DNA from 3 places in the Sedimentibacter sp. genome. Region 3 is predicted to be linked to each of the others. Evidence: riboswitches for the same ligand, from Rfam matches in the RefSeq annotation. Region 3 holds a riboswitch; each other region holds the start of a gene.
The links. Region 3 has a riboswitch for molybdenum cofactor ahead of AAGU76_RS02415 (S-layer homology domain-containing protein). Riboswitches for the same ligand answer to the same signal wherever they lie in the genome.

Region 1 (5,556 bases), 660 kb from region 3:
TCCCGTGAAAAGGCGGATACTCTCACGTTCAATCATTTCGTTTAAAACTTCCTCCGCCACATGAGGTTCGTAGTACCACATAACTTTCCTGCCGTACTTTTTCCCCACATCTTCGAAAAATTCCCTTGTAATTCCTCCTATAACATTGATATTGCCGTGGTCAGTGTAGCTCAAGCCGCCTGTGACCATCCCGCCCACATGTTCTGCTGATTCAATCAACGCAACATCCATTCCTTCCCGTGCTGCAGAAACTGCAGCCATCACTCCAGCGGCCGTGGCACCGTACACAACAACATCAAAGTACAGTGGAAAATCCAGGTAGCTGACTTTCATGGGCCTTTGATGCATCCTGATGTTTTGGGACCTGTAATCCTCGCTTTCAACAGTGAACCTGACCTGCTCGGCATTGAAAAACCTTCCCATAGTGTTTGCAATGCTCTGGAGAATCATGCCTTCGTAAATAGCTTCCACGTCCATATCATCAACAAATCCGCTGCTTAAATCCACATGCAGTGTGTTGTCAAGATCCACATCAACTTTGTTTATGCTGCTGTTATTTGATAAAACCGGCCTGTCACCGTAAACAACGTTCCTGTAATCATGTGTGAGGACCTGCTCCGTAATGTCGTTGGTGTGAAACTTAGTTTTTTTGGCAGAGCTTCTTACCTTCATTTTTTTGAAGTCAGGGAAGTAATAATTTATCTCTTCAGTCAACACGTAATTTTTTTGTATGCTGTTAAGTACGAATGCTGTGCTGCTGTTCAGGTTATCCGATGAATATTCCTGATCAAGGATGGGTGCTTCGTCTTTGGAAGCTTCCTCCCTTATTTCAGATTTAACAAGACCCAGACCCCTGCTGTAGTAGTCTGTAACCGTCCTGCCATCCAGAAATGTTGTGACCTGGACCGCATCAAACATGCCTTCAGGTGTCTTTACAGATGCTGAAAGCGAAGTGATCTTTCTTGTCCCTCCCTTTACCGGCCACTGTGTTCCTTCCTCAATAGGCTCTTTTAAAATGATGTCTCCCTCATTCCAACTATTCATAATATTCTGTCTGAAGTATTCTTCCTTCTGGGGATGGGTCAGAAATACTTCACCTTCCCTGACCGCAAGAACGGCAGTCTTTACTGAACCGTCACAGACAATCCTCAGCTGCATGGCATCATCAGATGAATAATCCACAGAAACTTCACTGATAAGCCCTGATCCGGATTCAGTATATGTGTATTTCACATCACTTAAAACAGTAAAATAGTCTCTGGCGTTTTTTGTTTCGTCTTCAGGCAATGTTTCACCTGGTTCAAGCTCAGCTTCTGATTCTTCTCCCGATTTTTCGCCGGCAATCTTTATTATGTAGTCCTTATTTATCAAAATAAAAATAATAGCAGCAACAACCGCCAATATAGCTGCTGCGGCAACAGGAAATTTTTTCATGACAGCACCTTCTTTTTGCCCTTTATATATATATATACCTTGAAAGGCTGATAATAAACCAAATATTGATTTGCGCCATAAAATTTATGTTGTTATAAAATAAACTATTTACAATTCAAGAAATAAATGCTATCATTGTGTTAATTAAATATCGTCTTTATTAGTTTTGCGAAACTGTGATACCTAAAGCCTCGGCAATGGATGCAGTTCGTCAGGGTATAATTGGAAACGGTTGTGCCTCCCGTTGGAAAGTAAAATTAATTGCAGGCTTACTTGGCGTACACAATTTTACGCATGCTGCATCTTTCCACGGAAAGATGTTTTTTTTATGTGATAGGAATGTTATCCTTTACAAAAGACAACAAGGAGGAAGTTATGAAGAAATATCTATCTCTAATCAGTTTATCAACAATAATAATCCTTACTCTTCTTATGGTGCTACCTTCCGTTGCATTCGCGCAGAGCAGTGCAGCAGGCGAAACCGAAGAGCAATGGTTTGAAGCAGGTTGGGGGCGAATCCACCAGGGCGAAGCTTTTCAACCGGACAAGTTCCTTAACAGAGCAGAGTTCACAGCTTTGATTAATTCCTTGTATGATTTCAAGGAACAGAAGGACATAAGCTTTTCAGATGTCCAGACTGACTCAGCATATTATAAGGAAGTTAAGAAGGCCTTTTGTGCAGGGTACGTTGTTGGAAAAGGTGACGGCACATTCGACCCCGAAGGATATGTAACAAATCTTGAAGCATACATAATGGCGATAAGGCTGCTGAATGCAGGTACGTCAAACAAACCTGAAAAAATGCTTAACTTCAAGGATGCATCCGATGTACCGTCATGGGCACAGGGTGCAGTGGAAGCCTATGTGCAGAAAGGGCTCCTCGAAGGAAAAAATAAGATTAAACCTTTTGAAAAAATTACAGGCGCAGATGCAGTGACATTGCTTTTAAGCATAAAACCAAACGAAGTTTTACCGCAGGATGCTGAACAGGTTTCAGAAGAAAAAGGAAACGGAGTTGCTGCTCTTAACCTTTTGGGTGCATACTTTGTAGAAATCGAAAACAATCAATCAGTTGAGCTCGGTAAGCTGGAAGATGGAAATCCGGACAGCGAAATAATAATAAAGCTGGTTTTTGATCGCGGAATAGTAAGAGAGTACTGGGACAACAACAAAACTCAGGTTAAACTTCAGGACAACAAAGGACAGGTAATAGAAAGTGAGATTTTCCGCATTGAAAATTCAGATGATGAAAAGTCAAATATTTTCATTAAACCATTGACACAGCTTAAATCCGGAAAAACGGTAAACATAGTCATAGGAGCAGGTTTGAAAGCCAACAACGGTAATACTTTAGGCGAAGGCAAAACGATCAGCTTCACAGTTAAATAATTTAGGTAACAAAACATATTTTGTTATACTGAGCGGTACAATGATATCCCTCCCCGGATGATTATTAATCAGACTGGCTGTCTGGAAGTCGCGTCTCCTTGCAGCCAAGTCTTCCCTCAGGTTCAAATATGTTTTTTTTAATACAAATAAAATATCGGAGAGATTATGAAAATAAAAATGTTGTCATTGATTCTTGCAGTATTAATTGCTGCAAGCTCATACCCTCTGTATGCCAGCGAATCAGATTCGGTTGACGGAAAAAGCGTGGATTTTCAGCTGGTTGGTTCCAATCCTGCCGACTCTTCCAAAGATGTTCCGGCAGATGTGACAATCACCTTGCTGTTCAATAAGAATGTGGTCAATTTTTCCGTAAAGGATAACAATCTTAACTGCATTTTTCTAAAGGATAGCAACAATCAGATTGTAGAAGCAAATCTGATTTTCCCTGATGACCAGGTTGAGCCGGATAAGAAGCGGGAAATCTACATTGATCCCCTATCAGACTTAAAAGAAAATACAACCTACACCGTGGAAATATCGGCTGACATGCTTGCCAAAAACGGTAGTACTCTAGGCGAGCCATCATACGTTTCTTTCACCACTCAGGGAACACACGAAAGCAATGTGGCTGAAAGCAATAATGTTCAAGAAATGCAGACAGTCTCAGAAAATCCTCAGGTTTCGGCAGGAGAAAAAAATACTGAAGCAGAACCTGCCGGTTCCTCTTCAGTAACGGAAAACCCGCCGGCAGAAGCTTTGCCTGTACCAGAAAACAGTGAGGATGAAAATCAGACAAAGGAAGCATACGCCAACCAATCAGCCACATCCGAGTCTGAACCCTCTGATACTTCTAAAGCTTCAGATGCTCCATCTGTGACTGTATCAGCAGAAGAACCAGGCAGCAAAAACAGCATGAAATCAGGAGCAATGGCTGCAGCACTGGTTGTGGCGGCTGCTGCGCTCGTGATAATTCAAAAAAAGAAGAACAAAAATGAAAAATAGACGGCTTATCAATACAATTATTTTCTTAACGCCATTTGTGCTGGTGCTTGTGACCTTGTTCAACGGAAGATATCCGGTCCCCTTAAAGGACATCCCGTCAATTCTGCTGTATCCTTTATTAAAAAACGAACTGGTCAACGACACCTACGCAACAATAATCTGGGATATAAGAATGCCCAGGGCACTTTTATCAGCACTGGCCGGAGCTTCCCTGGCTGTCAGCGGAGCTGCATTTCAGGGACTGTTTCACAATCCCCTTGTAAATTCAGGGATGCTTGGGGTAAGCTCCGGCTCGGGATTCGGTGCTGCCCTGGCTATACTATTGTTCTCTCGCTCCTCTTTTTTAGTGTACCTATTTGCGCTGGTTTTCGGCGGAATTGCCGTAACCTTAAGCTATACAATAGGAAAAATCTACAACACTACTCCCACAATAATGCTTGTGCTGGGCGGTACCGTTGTATCATCAATATTTTCTTCCCTGATTTCCCTGGTGAAGTACATGGCAGATCCCTACAATCAGCTTCCTGCCATAACGTTCTGGCTTATGGGAAGCTTTGCTTCTGCTAATGCCCAGGATATTCTCATCGGAGCTCCTCCGATGATCATTGGCCTGACCGGCTTAATCATGATGCGATGGAGAATAAACGTGCTTTCAATGGGTGACCGGGAAGCTCATACTCTGGGCATCAGCTCAAACATGAACAAACTGGCTGCAATTGTGTTCGCCACATTGTCAACTGCAGGAGCCGTATGCGTAAGCGGAAACATCGGATGGGTCGGGCTCATCATTCCCCATGTAGGGCGCATGATCGTAGGAAATGACAACAACAGGCTCATACCTGTGAGCTGTGCATTGGGCGCGTCGTTTCTCATAGCCATTGACAACATATCAAGAACACTGACTGCCGGCGAGATACCCATAGGCATACTTACTTCGCTGGTTGGAGGCCCGTTTTTCATTTATCTGCTTAAAAAAACAAAGGGAGGATCATGGTGATGGACAATTTCACGGTACAGGTAATAAACACTTCCTTCAGCTACAAAGACAAGAATGTTTTTCACGGCATCAGCTTCAGCATAAGGCCAGGAGAGGTGTTTTGCGTTCTAGGACCCAACGGCTGCGGCAAGACTACGCTTCTTGACTGCGTTCTTGGCATTTTAAAACCGGATACTGGAAGCATACTTGTGGGAAACAAAGACATCCGCAGCATAAAACCAGCCAATCTTGCAGAAAAGATAGCCTATGTGCCTCAGAATCATGAAAAGTCTTTTCCTTACATGGTCAGGGATATAGTGGTTATGGGCAGGGCACACAAAACCTCTCTTTTCTCAGCACCTGCAGAAATCGACAGGCATATTGCCATGGAAGCGCTTGAAAAAGTTGGAATCTCAGACCTGGCAGATGTTCCTTACACTAAAATAAGCGGCGGCCAGTGCCAGCTGGTGATGATTGCAAGAGCCCTTGCTCAGCAGCCAGAACTGATAGTGATGGATGAGCCCACCTCTCACCTGGACTTTAAAAATGAGCTGCTGGTGCTTGAAACAATAGCAGGTCTTGTAAAGAATCAACGCATATCCGTGCTGATGGCAACTCACTTTCCCAACCATGCCTGCTATTTTGAAACAAATCGCGTCCCTACAACTCTGGTCCTCATGAACAACGGCATATTCCAGGAAAATGGAACGCCCTATAAAATATTAAACGAAAAAAACATTTTGCAGACATACCAG
Region 2 (5,556 bases), 410 kb from region 3:
GACAAAAGACACCATGGAAATAGGCAGCCAGCTGTACCAGGTTAATCTGCAGCCCATCACAAGTGAAGAAAACGTTTTAAGCAGCTACCTTCTGTCGTTTTATGAAATGGACGGCACAAGTGTCTTCAACCGTTACGACAATCCCATAACATTCGAGGACATTGTGGCTGAAAGCAATAAAATGCTTGATGCCATCAAGCAGGGCAAGCTTTATTCCAAGTCTGATTCGCCGGTCCTCATCACCGGAGAAAGCGGAACAGGCAAGGAACTTTTCGCCAGAGCCATTCACAATCACAGCAGGAGAAAGAACAAGCCTTTCATTGCCATAAACTGTGCGGCCATACCGGACCAGCTTCTCGAAAGCGAGCTTTTCGGTTATGAGGGAGGAACATTCACCGGAGGCAGAAAGGAAGGCAAGGCCGGGATTTTTGAAATTGCCGGAGGCGGAACGGTTTTTCTTGATGAGATAGGCGAAATGGCGCCGCACCTTCAGGCTAAGCTTCTGAGGGTTTTGCAGGAAAAAAAGGTCAGAAGAGTTGGGGGCGCCAGCGAAGTTAATTTCGATGTTAGACTTATTTCAGCCACAAACCAAAACATCGACGAAATGGTCAGAAACAAGGAGTTCAGGCTGGATCTTTTGTTCAGGATAAACATCTTCAACATAAACATTCCGCCGCTGAGGGAAAGAAAAGAGGATCTTCCAATACTGTTTGAACATTTCGCCCGCATTCATTCAAAAAGATATCACAAGGAAATAGACGGAATAAAACAAAATGCCATGAGAAAACTTCTCAACTACAACTGGCCGGGAAACGTCAGGGAATTTCAGAATGTTCTTGAAAGGGCGGTAGCTCTTTCTACAGAAAAAGAAATTACAGCCAGGGACATTATGCTTAACTACGACATTGTTCCGGAGGAATCCCTTGGGAGCACGTCCCTTAAGGAGTGTCTTGAAAACCTTGAGAAGAAAAAAATAACCGAGAGTCTTAAAATGAACAAAAGCATACGGGAAGCCGCAAGAAGCCTTGAGGTAACCCACACCATGCTTATTAACAGAATGAAGAAATACAACATCCGCAAGGAAAATTAATGATTATTTAAGGAGGTTCAAATGGATACAGAAAAACTCAGCAGGATGAAATTTTCAACCAGAGCTGTTCATGCGGGCTACAGGAAAAATGAGTACGGAGCGTTGGCAACTCCTATTTACCAGACATCAACCTTCATATTTGATTCCGCCGAGCAGGGCGGAAGGAGATTTGCGCTTGAAGAGGACGGGTACATTTACACGAGGCTTGGAAATCCAACAAGCTCCCAGGTTGAAGATAAGCTTGCAAGCCTTGAAAACGCCCAGGCTGCAGTAGCCATGGGTTCAGGCATGGGAGCCATAACATCAGTTATCTGGGCAATAGTTAAGGCAGGAGACCACATAGTGGCTGCCAAGACACTTTACGGCTGCACATTTGCATTCATGAATCATGGGTTATCACGCTTTGGAGTTGACGTTACATTTGTGGACACATCTGACCCGGAAAATGTAAGAATGGCGATGAAGGACAATACAAGGGTGGTGTATCTTGAAAGCCCTGCAAATCCTAACATGCTTATTTCAGACATCGAGGAAATTTCAAAAATCGCACATACCAATAAGGACTGCACCGTCGTTGTTGACAACACATACTGCACCCCTTACATCCAAAGGCCGCTTGATATGGGAGCCGACGTTGTGGTTCACTCTGCAACCAAGTATCTGAACGGACATGGGGATGTTATTGCCGGCTTTGCCGCAGGCAGGAAGCAATTAATCGACCAGATAAGGCTTGTGGGCATAAAGGACATGACAGGTTCGGTAATAAGTCCTTTTGATTCGTACCTGATCAACAGGGGAATGAAGACGCTGGAAGTGAGAATGGAAAAGCACTGTCAAAACGCTCAGAAGGTTGCTGAATTTCTTGAAAGCCATCCGGCTGTAAAGACCATAGCATATCCGGGACTTAAGAGCTTCCCCCAGCATGAGCTGGCCAAAAAGCAAATGAGCCTTCCGGGAGCTATGATTGCGTTTGAAGTTAAAGGCGGACTTGATGCGGGAAGAATACTCATGAATTCCGTGGAACTTTGCTCACTGGCTGTAAGCCTGGGCGACACCGAAACACTGATACAACATCCGGCTTCCATGACTCATTCACCGTATACGCCTGAGGAAAGGGCAGCATCGGGTATTTCTGAAGGACTGGTTAGATTGTCGGTAGGTCTTGAGGATGCCGATGACATAATTGCAGATCTAAAGCAGGCACTGGACAAAATCCTGTAAATTCATTCGAATAAACTTATTGTTATCCGAAACGGCCGGAGCATTCCGGGCCGTTTTTTTTATTATTCATTGACAATTGTTAGGTTTCCTAATAAAATAGTATAAGTAACATCTCCGAGTTTGCGGGTCTAAAGCCCAGGCTATGAGCCGCAAACCGAAAGGGTTTGTTTGGAAACAGACAAGCCTCCCATTGGAAAGGAGAAATCTACAGCATTTCTCTTTTCGTATACTATTATATGAAAGGGGTTTTTTTATTTTGAAAAAAACTAAGATGAAAAACATTTTAGCCCTCTTGCTTTCATTGACAATGATATTTTCAATGGCAGCATGCGCTAAAACAGAGCAGCCTAAAGCTGAACAGCCTGCTCAGGAAAAACCGGCAGAACAAACACCTGCACAGCCTGCAGAGGAACGAAGCTTTGTTCTTGCAACAACAACAAGTACACAGGATTCAGGACTTCTTGATTACCTTCTTCCTATCTTCAGGGAAAAGACAGGCATAACTGTTGAAGTTGTTGCCAAGGGTACTGGAGCTGCGCTGGAGCTTGCAAAAAACGGAGATGCAGATGGAGTTCTCGTTCATGCAAAAGCCCAGGAAGAAGCTTTTGTTGCCGAAGGATACGCCAAGGAAAGATTTGATGTTATGTACAATGATTTTATCATTGTTGGACCAGAATCAGATCCTGCAGGGCTGTTGACAAATGCTCCCAACGATCCTATAAAAGCCTTTGAACTTATTGAACAAAATAAGGCAACATTCATTTCCAGAGGGGATGATTCGGGAACGCACACAAAGGAAAAATCCTACTGGAAAGAACTTAACATCATTCCTGAAGGGGAATGGTATGTTTCGGCAGGAACAGGCATGGGTGCAGTGCTGCAGATGGCTGCTGAAAAGCAGGGTTACACTTTGACAGACAGGGCAACATATCTTTCAATGAAGGATGAGCTTGACCTGGTCATAGTGACAGAAAAGAACGACAAGATGTACAATCAATACGGGGTGATGATGGTGAACCCGGACAAGTATCCTGTAAAGGAACAGGAGGTTCAGGAATTCATGGATTTCCTTCTGTCTGACGAGGGACAGGAACTCATTGCCGGATTTGGCAAGGAAGAATTCGGAGAATCATTGTTTGTGCCGAACGCGAAATAAGGTGAGCTGATGTTTGAATTTATCAAAGAATTTTTAACTACATACAATGATATACTGCCGGTTGTGGGGCTATCCTTAAAGGTATCCCTCACTTCGACCTTAATAGCATCAGTGTTAGGACTTTTTGCGGGTATTGTTGTTGCTTTGAATGAATTCAAATTGAAAAAATCAATCATGAGGGTGGCTAACACCCTCATGAGCCTGCCTCCGGTACTTATAGGCCTTTTAGTTTACATGCTGCTTTCCAGAAAGGGGCCTTTGGGAAGCTTCGGCCTTTTGTTTTCCCCTGAGGCAATGATAATTTCGCAGACTCTTCTGGTCTTTCCCATTATTTTCGGACTAACAGTTTCATCAATTTCAGAAATTGCAAAGAATATTGAGCTGACATGCATATCACTCGGTGCAGACAAAATGAGCACTTTAGTTACTATTGTAAGCGAGTGCAGGATGCAGCTCCTTTCTGTTATTACGGCAGGTTTCGGCCGGGCAATTTCCGAGGTTGGAGCAGTAATGATGGTGGGAGGCAACATCAAGAATAAAACCAGAGTCATGACAACATACATCGCCCTTGAGACGGGGAAGGGAAATTTCGAGGAAGCTGTGGCTATAGGCTTTGTGCTCCTGTTCATATCATTTCTGGTGAATACGGTGATGTACAGGGTTCAGAGGAGGTAACATGAAGGTATTATTATCAGATGCGGTGAAGGACTACGATACATGCCGTGTGCTTGACATCGGAAGTCTGGAGTTTACAAAAGGCATCTATGCCATACTCGGATCAAACGGCAGCGGGAAAAGCACTCTTATGAGCTGCATGGCAGGTCTTGAATGCCTCAGCGAGGGCAGCATCCTTTATGATGGCAGGAAGCTAGATGCAAACTTGAGGAATTCAATATCCATACTTGTTCAAAAGCCTTACCTTTTCAACAAGACTTCCTACGAGAACATTGTAAGCGGCCTTAAATACAAAAGGACACCTAAGGAAGAATTGCAGAAAAGATTTGACAAATATAAAAGTTATTTTGAAGTCGACGATTTACTGAACAAAAAGTCATCGTGGCTGTCAGGAGGAGAAAGGGCAAAGATTGCGCTCTTAAGGACAGCTGTACTGGAAACAGAACTGACGATGCTAGATGAACCCACAGCTGCCATGGACATAGAAAGTTCCATGCGGGCTGAAAATCTCATAAGGCAAATGGCAGAAAACAACAGAACGGTCATATTGATCACACACGATGTGCACCAGGCTAAAAGAATTGCAGATCAGGTTATATTTATGGATAAGGGAAAGATAATAGAAATGGGAAAAGCAGAAAATGTCCTGAACAACCCTGCAAATAAGCTTGTAAGACAAATATTAAACATTTAAGCATTGGAGGAAATATGATAAGAACTGGAATACTAACAATAAGCGACAAAGGTTCAAGGGGAGAAAGAGTAGACGGAACCGGACCTGCAATCAGGGAAGCAATTGAAGGAAAACAATACAAAGTTGAATATTACAAGGTAGTACCCGATGAAATAGATATAATCAGCCAGGAGCTCATTTACATGTGCGACGAGCTGAAGCTTGACCTGGTTCTCACAAACGGAGGAACTGGATTTTCAAAGAGGGATGTTACTCCCGAAGCAACACTGAACGTAATAAAAAAACAGGCGCCGGGAATATGTGAGGCCATGAGGCAGATGTCTCTTGCAATCACTCCAAAGGCTATGCTGTCAAGGGCTATAGCCGGCATAAGGGACAATACCCTCATCATCAATCTTCCGGGAAGCCCCAGGGGAGCTGTTGAAAACCTGGAGTTCGTGCTTCCTGCACTTCCTCACGGCATTGAAATTCTAAACGGCACAGGCGGAGAGTGCGCCAGATAGGAGGAAGCAATGGATTTGTTCAACGTTTTGACAGTTAAGGATACAAGAAAGGTAATAGATGATAATTTCAGCTTGGAGCTTGAAGAGGAGACAGTCAGCCTTCTAGAAGCAGCGGGCAGGATACTTTCACAGGATGTGGTTGCTCCAGACAATGTGCCTGATTTCAGAAGATCCACCGTTGACGGCTATGCAGTCTATTCAAGGGATGTGTATGGAG
Region 3 (5,556 bases):
ACCCTGCTTATATACAAGCTTAAAGCATCCGTTATCGTTGTTCTTCTCCTTTATGTATCCTTCCTCGGTATCAAGATAAACCAGAGGAACCTGGTTTATACCGTAAGCAACCGTGTAATTTGCTGCTTCTGAAATAGGAACAGTGAGTATTTTTTTTCTGGACTTATCCTTAAATGTAATGTTTCCGGCATTTGTCCTTGCTTTCACATAATTGTCTATAAGATATTTTACGTTGATTCCTTCGTAAGAGTTTTCAACTACTTTTCCTGACATTTTTTCATAGTAGGCACCTGTGCTCTGTCCTGCAGCATCTTCTTCAATCTGCCTCAATGAGATTGCCCTGTAGCCTTCAACGCCCGGTCCCTCTATGGTGAATGTTGCTCCCGTAATGGCATCCACATTGTATGGTTCTCCATCCTGATCAATGTGCCTATAGGGTGATGATGCAGCCACTTGTCTTTCATCTCCCACAGTTATCCTGACAATGTCCTTGCCCCATTTTGACATGTTCATGTCATCAATAGAAGTCTGTCCGAAAACAAGTTTCGGAAAATCCTTGTCCAGGTTTACTTCTGAAATTGCCTTGTCAATCCATGTAACAGGGGGAACAAAATTATCCTTGGGAAAATCAGCCAGCACAGTTGTATATCTTGCAATCATCGGTGAAATCTTTGATTTGGTATTTTCAGTAAATTCGTCGTAGCTATATGCATTTTTCAGCTCGCTGATTGTCTTTGTGAACTCAAATCCGTCTGAACAAGTAAATTTAACTTCATAATCACTGTCAGCCTTGAGATTATTCTCTCCTATGATTTCAAAAAAATCATACCCTTTGGCTTTTACAATCTTGTGAAACCCAAGGCTGTTGTTTGTGGAATAAATCTTTTCAACCAATGAATATTTCTCCCAGTCAGTTGGAGAAATCCGAACATCCTCGTAAATACCGCTTCCCGTTATAATTAGGTCCAAATCCGCAGCCATTGCAGGGACATCGAACACGAATAACTGAAAAACCATGATGGATGCTGTCAAAAACAGCGCCAGCAGCCTAGACCTTTTGCAACTCATATCTACCTCCATATTAGAACAATGAGCGATGCAATTATCGCCCATTGCCAAGAATTACTGCGCAAACAAGGTGTTGAACACAACAACAGCCGCTTCAGCCCTGTTTACAACCTTTACAGGTTCAAAGCTGTCTCCGGCAACGCCTATAAACGCACCCTGAGCTTCCAGCCATGCTACAGCATTTGCAGCCCATTCTGCCACCTCTGTCTTATCAAGATATGCTGACTTTTCCATAACAAATTTAGCAAGCTTTTCCTTGGTGACTTTTTGGGTAGCAACTGCTGCATTAGCTGCAACAACAGCCATTTCCTGCCTTGTTATAGTTTTTTCTGGCCTGAACGTTCCGTCCTCATAGCCTTTGAACAAACCGGCTTCAACAGCAGCCTGCACGTATGGAGCCGACCATCTGTCCTTGGACAGATCACTGAAGGCACCTGAATATTCCTTATTTTCAAGTCCCAAAGCCATCACTGCAATCTTGCAGAACTGTTCTCTCGTGAATTCGTTTTGGGGAGCAAACAAGCCTCCTCCTATGCCGTCTATGATTCCTCTTCCTTCCAGGTCATATATTGCTGTTTCTGCATACTTATATTCATCTGATATGTCTGTGAATGATTTTTCATTGGCTGAATCAGGAGTGTGTGCTGTGCCGCCTGTCAAAGCAGCACTACCATCATCTGAGGCTGTTGCTTCACCAACTGTTATCTTATTGACCATCTTAAATACAGTACCGAATTCGCCTGCTTCCTTAACCTTTCTGTACACCGTTATTTCTTCGTTATCTGCGATTCCGTCGTTGTCTATGGCTTCCCCGTTTACTTCGTAAGCAAGGACGTAATCCAGATCATCATTGAAAATATCTGAAAGAGATTGTGGTTCTATGGCATATCCATCGGATGCTTCAAATATAACCGTAGCATTGTCAGCTATTACGCCTGCCTTTTCCTTCAAAACGTATTCAAGGCTCACACCTTTTACCTGTGCCGTCTTTTCACCTGTCTTGCTGTTGTAAATGTATTCCTGTTCAATTTGGGCTGCTGCAGGCATCTCTTTTAAATCACCCAGTGAGAGCAAAAGCGTTGTTGAAGTTCCAGCCACTGCTATTTCAACAGCATAGCTGTCTGTGGCTGCAATCGCTGTCACCTGTGACAGCAAAAGTGCAATTGCCAGTACAAGTGAAATAAGTTTAGTTTTCTTTAACATATTATTCCTCCATTTGTTATTTTTTTATTAAAAAACAGCATCCCCCCAATGGAAATGCTGCAAAAAAATTTCTCCTTTCCATCAGGAGGCTTGACCGTTTCCAATCAAACCCTATCGGCACGGGAACCATGAATGATTTTAGGTTCAGGTGCTCGGAGCATCTATTGGATAAATTATACCATTTATTATTATTAATGTAAAGTATTGTAAATTATTTTCGTTTAAATAAATTAAAGCGGCTGTACAAACTGACAGCCGCTTTATAAACATATTTGTCCTATTATGATTTTGCTATTACATTTCTTACAAACTCAGCATTTGTGTTTGTTTCTTCCGCAAGGAATTCTATGTCAGCATCAGTTGGTGAAACATTGTAGGTTGACACTGCATTTTTTATGAGTGACTTTCTCATGTGTGTCAAGTCCGCATCTTCTGCCTTTATCAGTGATGGATGTGACGGAAGGATTATGTTCTTTCCGGGCACTTCTTCGCTGGGGTTTCCGAATTTTATTTCTATGCCGTTTGATCTTGCAAATGACAGCTGCGGCTGAATGTGCTTGCCTGCTCCCGTGTATTCTGTTTCCTGAACTACTATGATCTGATCTTCATCAAGTTCCTGTGCCAGTGAGAATGCTGCTGTAAGAGCTGTGTTTCCTGCCGGTCCTTTTTCAAGTCCTTCAAGGCTTGCCAATGCTTCTGTCATGTAGAACACATCTCCCTGATGAACTGTCAGGTATCTTTCCATGTATCTTAACGGTCTAGCTGCCGAACGGGGTACGTCCGAACGGTCCGGCCATGTTGTAAACGGCATACCGAAGCCTGTGTGCCCTGTTGTGAATGACTTTCTGTTAAACTGATTGTCTGAAGCCATGTGAAGACCTGAAAGGTTTACGCTGGCTGCCACTATGTGTGACTGCGCTCCTGCCTTTCTTAAGCCTCTTGCTGTTCCCGTAAGGTTTCCTCCCCCTGCGTTTGTGGCTACCACATAATCAGGGTCCTTGCCGTATCTTTCTCTGAACTGCATTGCTAATTCATATCCGAGGGTTTCAACTCCTGCCACCGCAAACGGTGTGTACAGTGATGCGTTGAAGTATCCTGTTTCTTCAAGGATCCTTAAAAACGTGTAGAACAGTTCAGGTCCCACCGAAAGCTGAACAACCTCTGCCCCCAATGCTTCACAGGCCCTTGCCTTTTCTATTATTTCAGGCTGTCCAACTCCTCTTGAGTCGTAGCATTCCTGAACAACGATGCATTTCAGTCCGTACATGGCTGCCTGTGATGCAACTGCTGCTCCGTAGTTTCCGCTGGTGGCAGTCACAACTCCCTTGTACCCAAGCTTCTTGGCCATGTACACTGCCGTTGAGGCCCTTCTTGCCTTGAAGCTTCCTGATGCGTTGGATGCTTCGTCTTTTATGAATATTCTTGCTCCCTTGCCTTTTGGTGCAAGTTTTCTTGCCAGGGCAGAAAGATTTCTAAGTTCTATGACAGGAGTGTTTCCCACTCCGTGCTCTGACTGGATTTTTTGAATTTCAGCAATTGTGAATCCTGCTTCTGCCATCATTCTTTCATAGTCAAAGGCAATTGAACCGCTTTCAAACTGCGCAAAATCAAGTCCTGCAGCTTTCTTCATGATTTCCGGTCTTCTGGCCATGACTGCAGCGTAGCTCATATCTTTACTCATTTTCTGCACCTCCAAATAAGATGTCTCTTACTTGTTCGCTGACCCTCAGCAGTTCCGGCACAAACTTACCGAAATCATGTTTGTAATATGGATTAGCTTCCAGCAGCGTTCCCCGTTCTTCGCGCTTTGTTCTTGTCAGAACCGTAACTTCGTCCCCTATGTTTGCATCTTCCTGCAAATATCCCTTCACCCACAGTTCCAGCGGCACCTGTTTTGTGTCATCAGGAACCTGAGGGGCTCTTTGCGTTGGTTCCAATACATTTCTGTGAATCAGAACCCATTCTCCCTTTTTTATCATTTAAAACACTTCCTCGTATAATATTTTTAACTGCCATGCAAATGCATGGCAGTCATTATCTTTATGCTTCTTTCTTTTGTTTTGATACTTTTCCCATATTGTCGTTTTGTCCGATTCCAAGCATAACTGTAGCAAACATAACCGCAAGCATTGCATAGGAATAGAATACGTAAGGCATAACCTGGGTCGCAACCAGAGGTGCGCTGCTGTCAGCTGCAAAACCTAATGTATAAATCATAGCTGGTGTCCACGGCAGTGCGTAGCACAGAGTGTTTGACTGAGCATCCAGCAGGTTTGCAACTCTGTACGGGCTTATGCCGTGTTTGTCTCCCAGCGGTTTGGCAAATGATGCACCAACTGCAAGAATTGCAGGTGCATTAAGTCCCATGAGAGCTGAAAGAATTATTACCATGGCAGAAATTGTAAGTTCTGCTCCTATTCTTGTGTTGGCAACCTTGCCTAGAGCCTTTAAAAGCTTAACGTCTCCCTGACCCTGCCTCATGACGGAAATTGAACCGAAAAGCAGCAGTGCCAGAATACAAACCTGAATCATGCTGTTCAGACCTGCATATATTACTCCTCCTACCGTACGGTCAAGACCTTGTCCTGTAACAGACAGAAGAGCAGGTTTTACCGCATCGGCAACGTCTATCTGCACCACGTCGAACAAACCGGCTGCAACGCCTGTGGCAGCTGCAAGAACTGAACCTATGGTTGTGGCAATTATTATATCACCTGTCTTCACGGCTATTACTATAGTGATAATAACCGGCACCAGCATGATGAGGGTGCTTGGATTGTAGCTGTACGCTTCTGCTGCTGTCCCTGCAGATGATGATCCCGCTCCGAATATGAGTATGCACACAATTGTGATAAGACCTGCTGCCAGTGCATATTTAAGTCTTGATCTTACAACTCCTGGAACATCCACTCCCTGTGAAGTTGCAGAACAGATTGTGGTGTCAGAAACCGGTGCCAGGTTGTCGCCGAAGGCTCCGCCTGACATAATTGCGCCTGCCATAAGAGCCGGGTTGGCTCCCAATGCCACACCGGCAGGATATAATACTCCCATGCCTGCAGCGATGGTTCCGAAACCTGTTCCTGAAGCAGTGGCAAACACTGCTGATGCTATGAATGTTACAACAACGAACATGGTGCTGCTTACTCCCATACCTGCTGCTACGCCGGCTATGCCTGAAGCAAGCCCTGAAGTTCTTAAAATTCTTGAAAATACACCTGCAAACAACCAGCATACAACGGGTATGATGGCTTCCTTGCTGGCCATGCCGTCTATAACGGCATTTGC

Region 1: it holds a riboswitch for molybdenum cofactor, as region 3 does, so the genes downstream of both, AAGU76_RS05595 (S-layer homology domain-containing protein) here and AAGU76_RS02415 (S-layer homology domain-containing protein) in region 3, are expected to answer to the same signal.
Region 2: it holds a riboswitch for molybdenum cofactor, as region 3 does, so the genes downstream of both, AAGU76_RS00520 (substrate-binding domain-containing protein) here and AAGU76_RS02415 (S-layer homology domain-containing protein) in region 3, are expected to answer to the same signal.

The regions. Positions count from the first base shown of each region.
Region 1 covers NZ_JBCFAS010000001.1:1,179,072-1,184,627, forward strand. Annotated here, with positions in the region: gene AAGU76_RS05590 (FAD-dependent oxidoreductase) at 1-1,434, opposite strand, end outside; molybdenum cofactor riboswitch at 1,589-1,705, shown strand; gene AAGU76_RS05595 (S-layer homology domain-containing protein) at 1,810-2,823, shown strand; gene AAGU76_RS05600 (Ig-like domain-containing protein) at 2,989-3,825, shown strand; gene AAGU76_RS05605 (iron ABC transporter permease) at 3,815-4,822, shown strand; gene AAGU76_RS05610 (ABC transporter ATP-binding protein) at 4,822-5,556, shown strand, end outside.
Region 2 covers NZ_JBCFAS010000001.1:109,073-114,628, forward strand. Annotated here, with positions in the region: gene AAGU76_RS00510 (sigma 54-interacting transcriptional regulator) at 1-1,090, shown strand, start outside; gene megL (methionine gamma-lyase) at 1,112-2,311, shown strand; molybdenum cofactor riboswitch at 2,412-2,528, shown strand; gene AAGU76_RS00520 (substrate-binding domain-containing protein) at 2,583-3,467, shown strand; gene AAGU76_RS00525 (ABC transporter permease) at 3,477-4,142, shown strand; gene AAGU76_RS00530 (ATP-binding cassette domain-containing protein) at 4,144-4,836, shown strand; gene AAGU76_RS00535 (MogA/MoaB family molybdenum cofactor biosynthesis protein) at 4,851-5,339, shown strand; gene glp (gephyrin-like molybdotransferase Glp) at 5,349-5,556, shown strand, end outside.
Region 3 covers NZ_JBCFAS010000001.1:518,262-523,817, forward strand. Annotated here, with positions in the region: gene AAGU76_RS02410 (S-layer homology domain-containing protein) at 1-1,068, opposite strand, end outside; gene AAGU76_RS02415 (S-layer homology domain-containing protein) at 1,123-2,271, opposite strand; molybdenum cofactor riboswitch at 2,326-2,441, opposite strand; gene ortB (2-amino-4-oxopentanoate thiolase subunit OrtB) at 2,552-3,952, opposite strand; gene ortA (2-amino-4-oxopentanoate thiolase subunit OrtA) at 3,945-4,250, opposite strand; gene AAGU76_RS02430 (Na+/H+ antiporter NhaC family protein) at 4,312-5,556, opposite strand, start outside.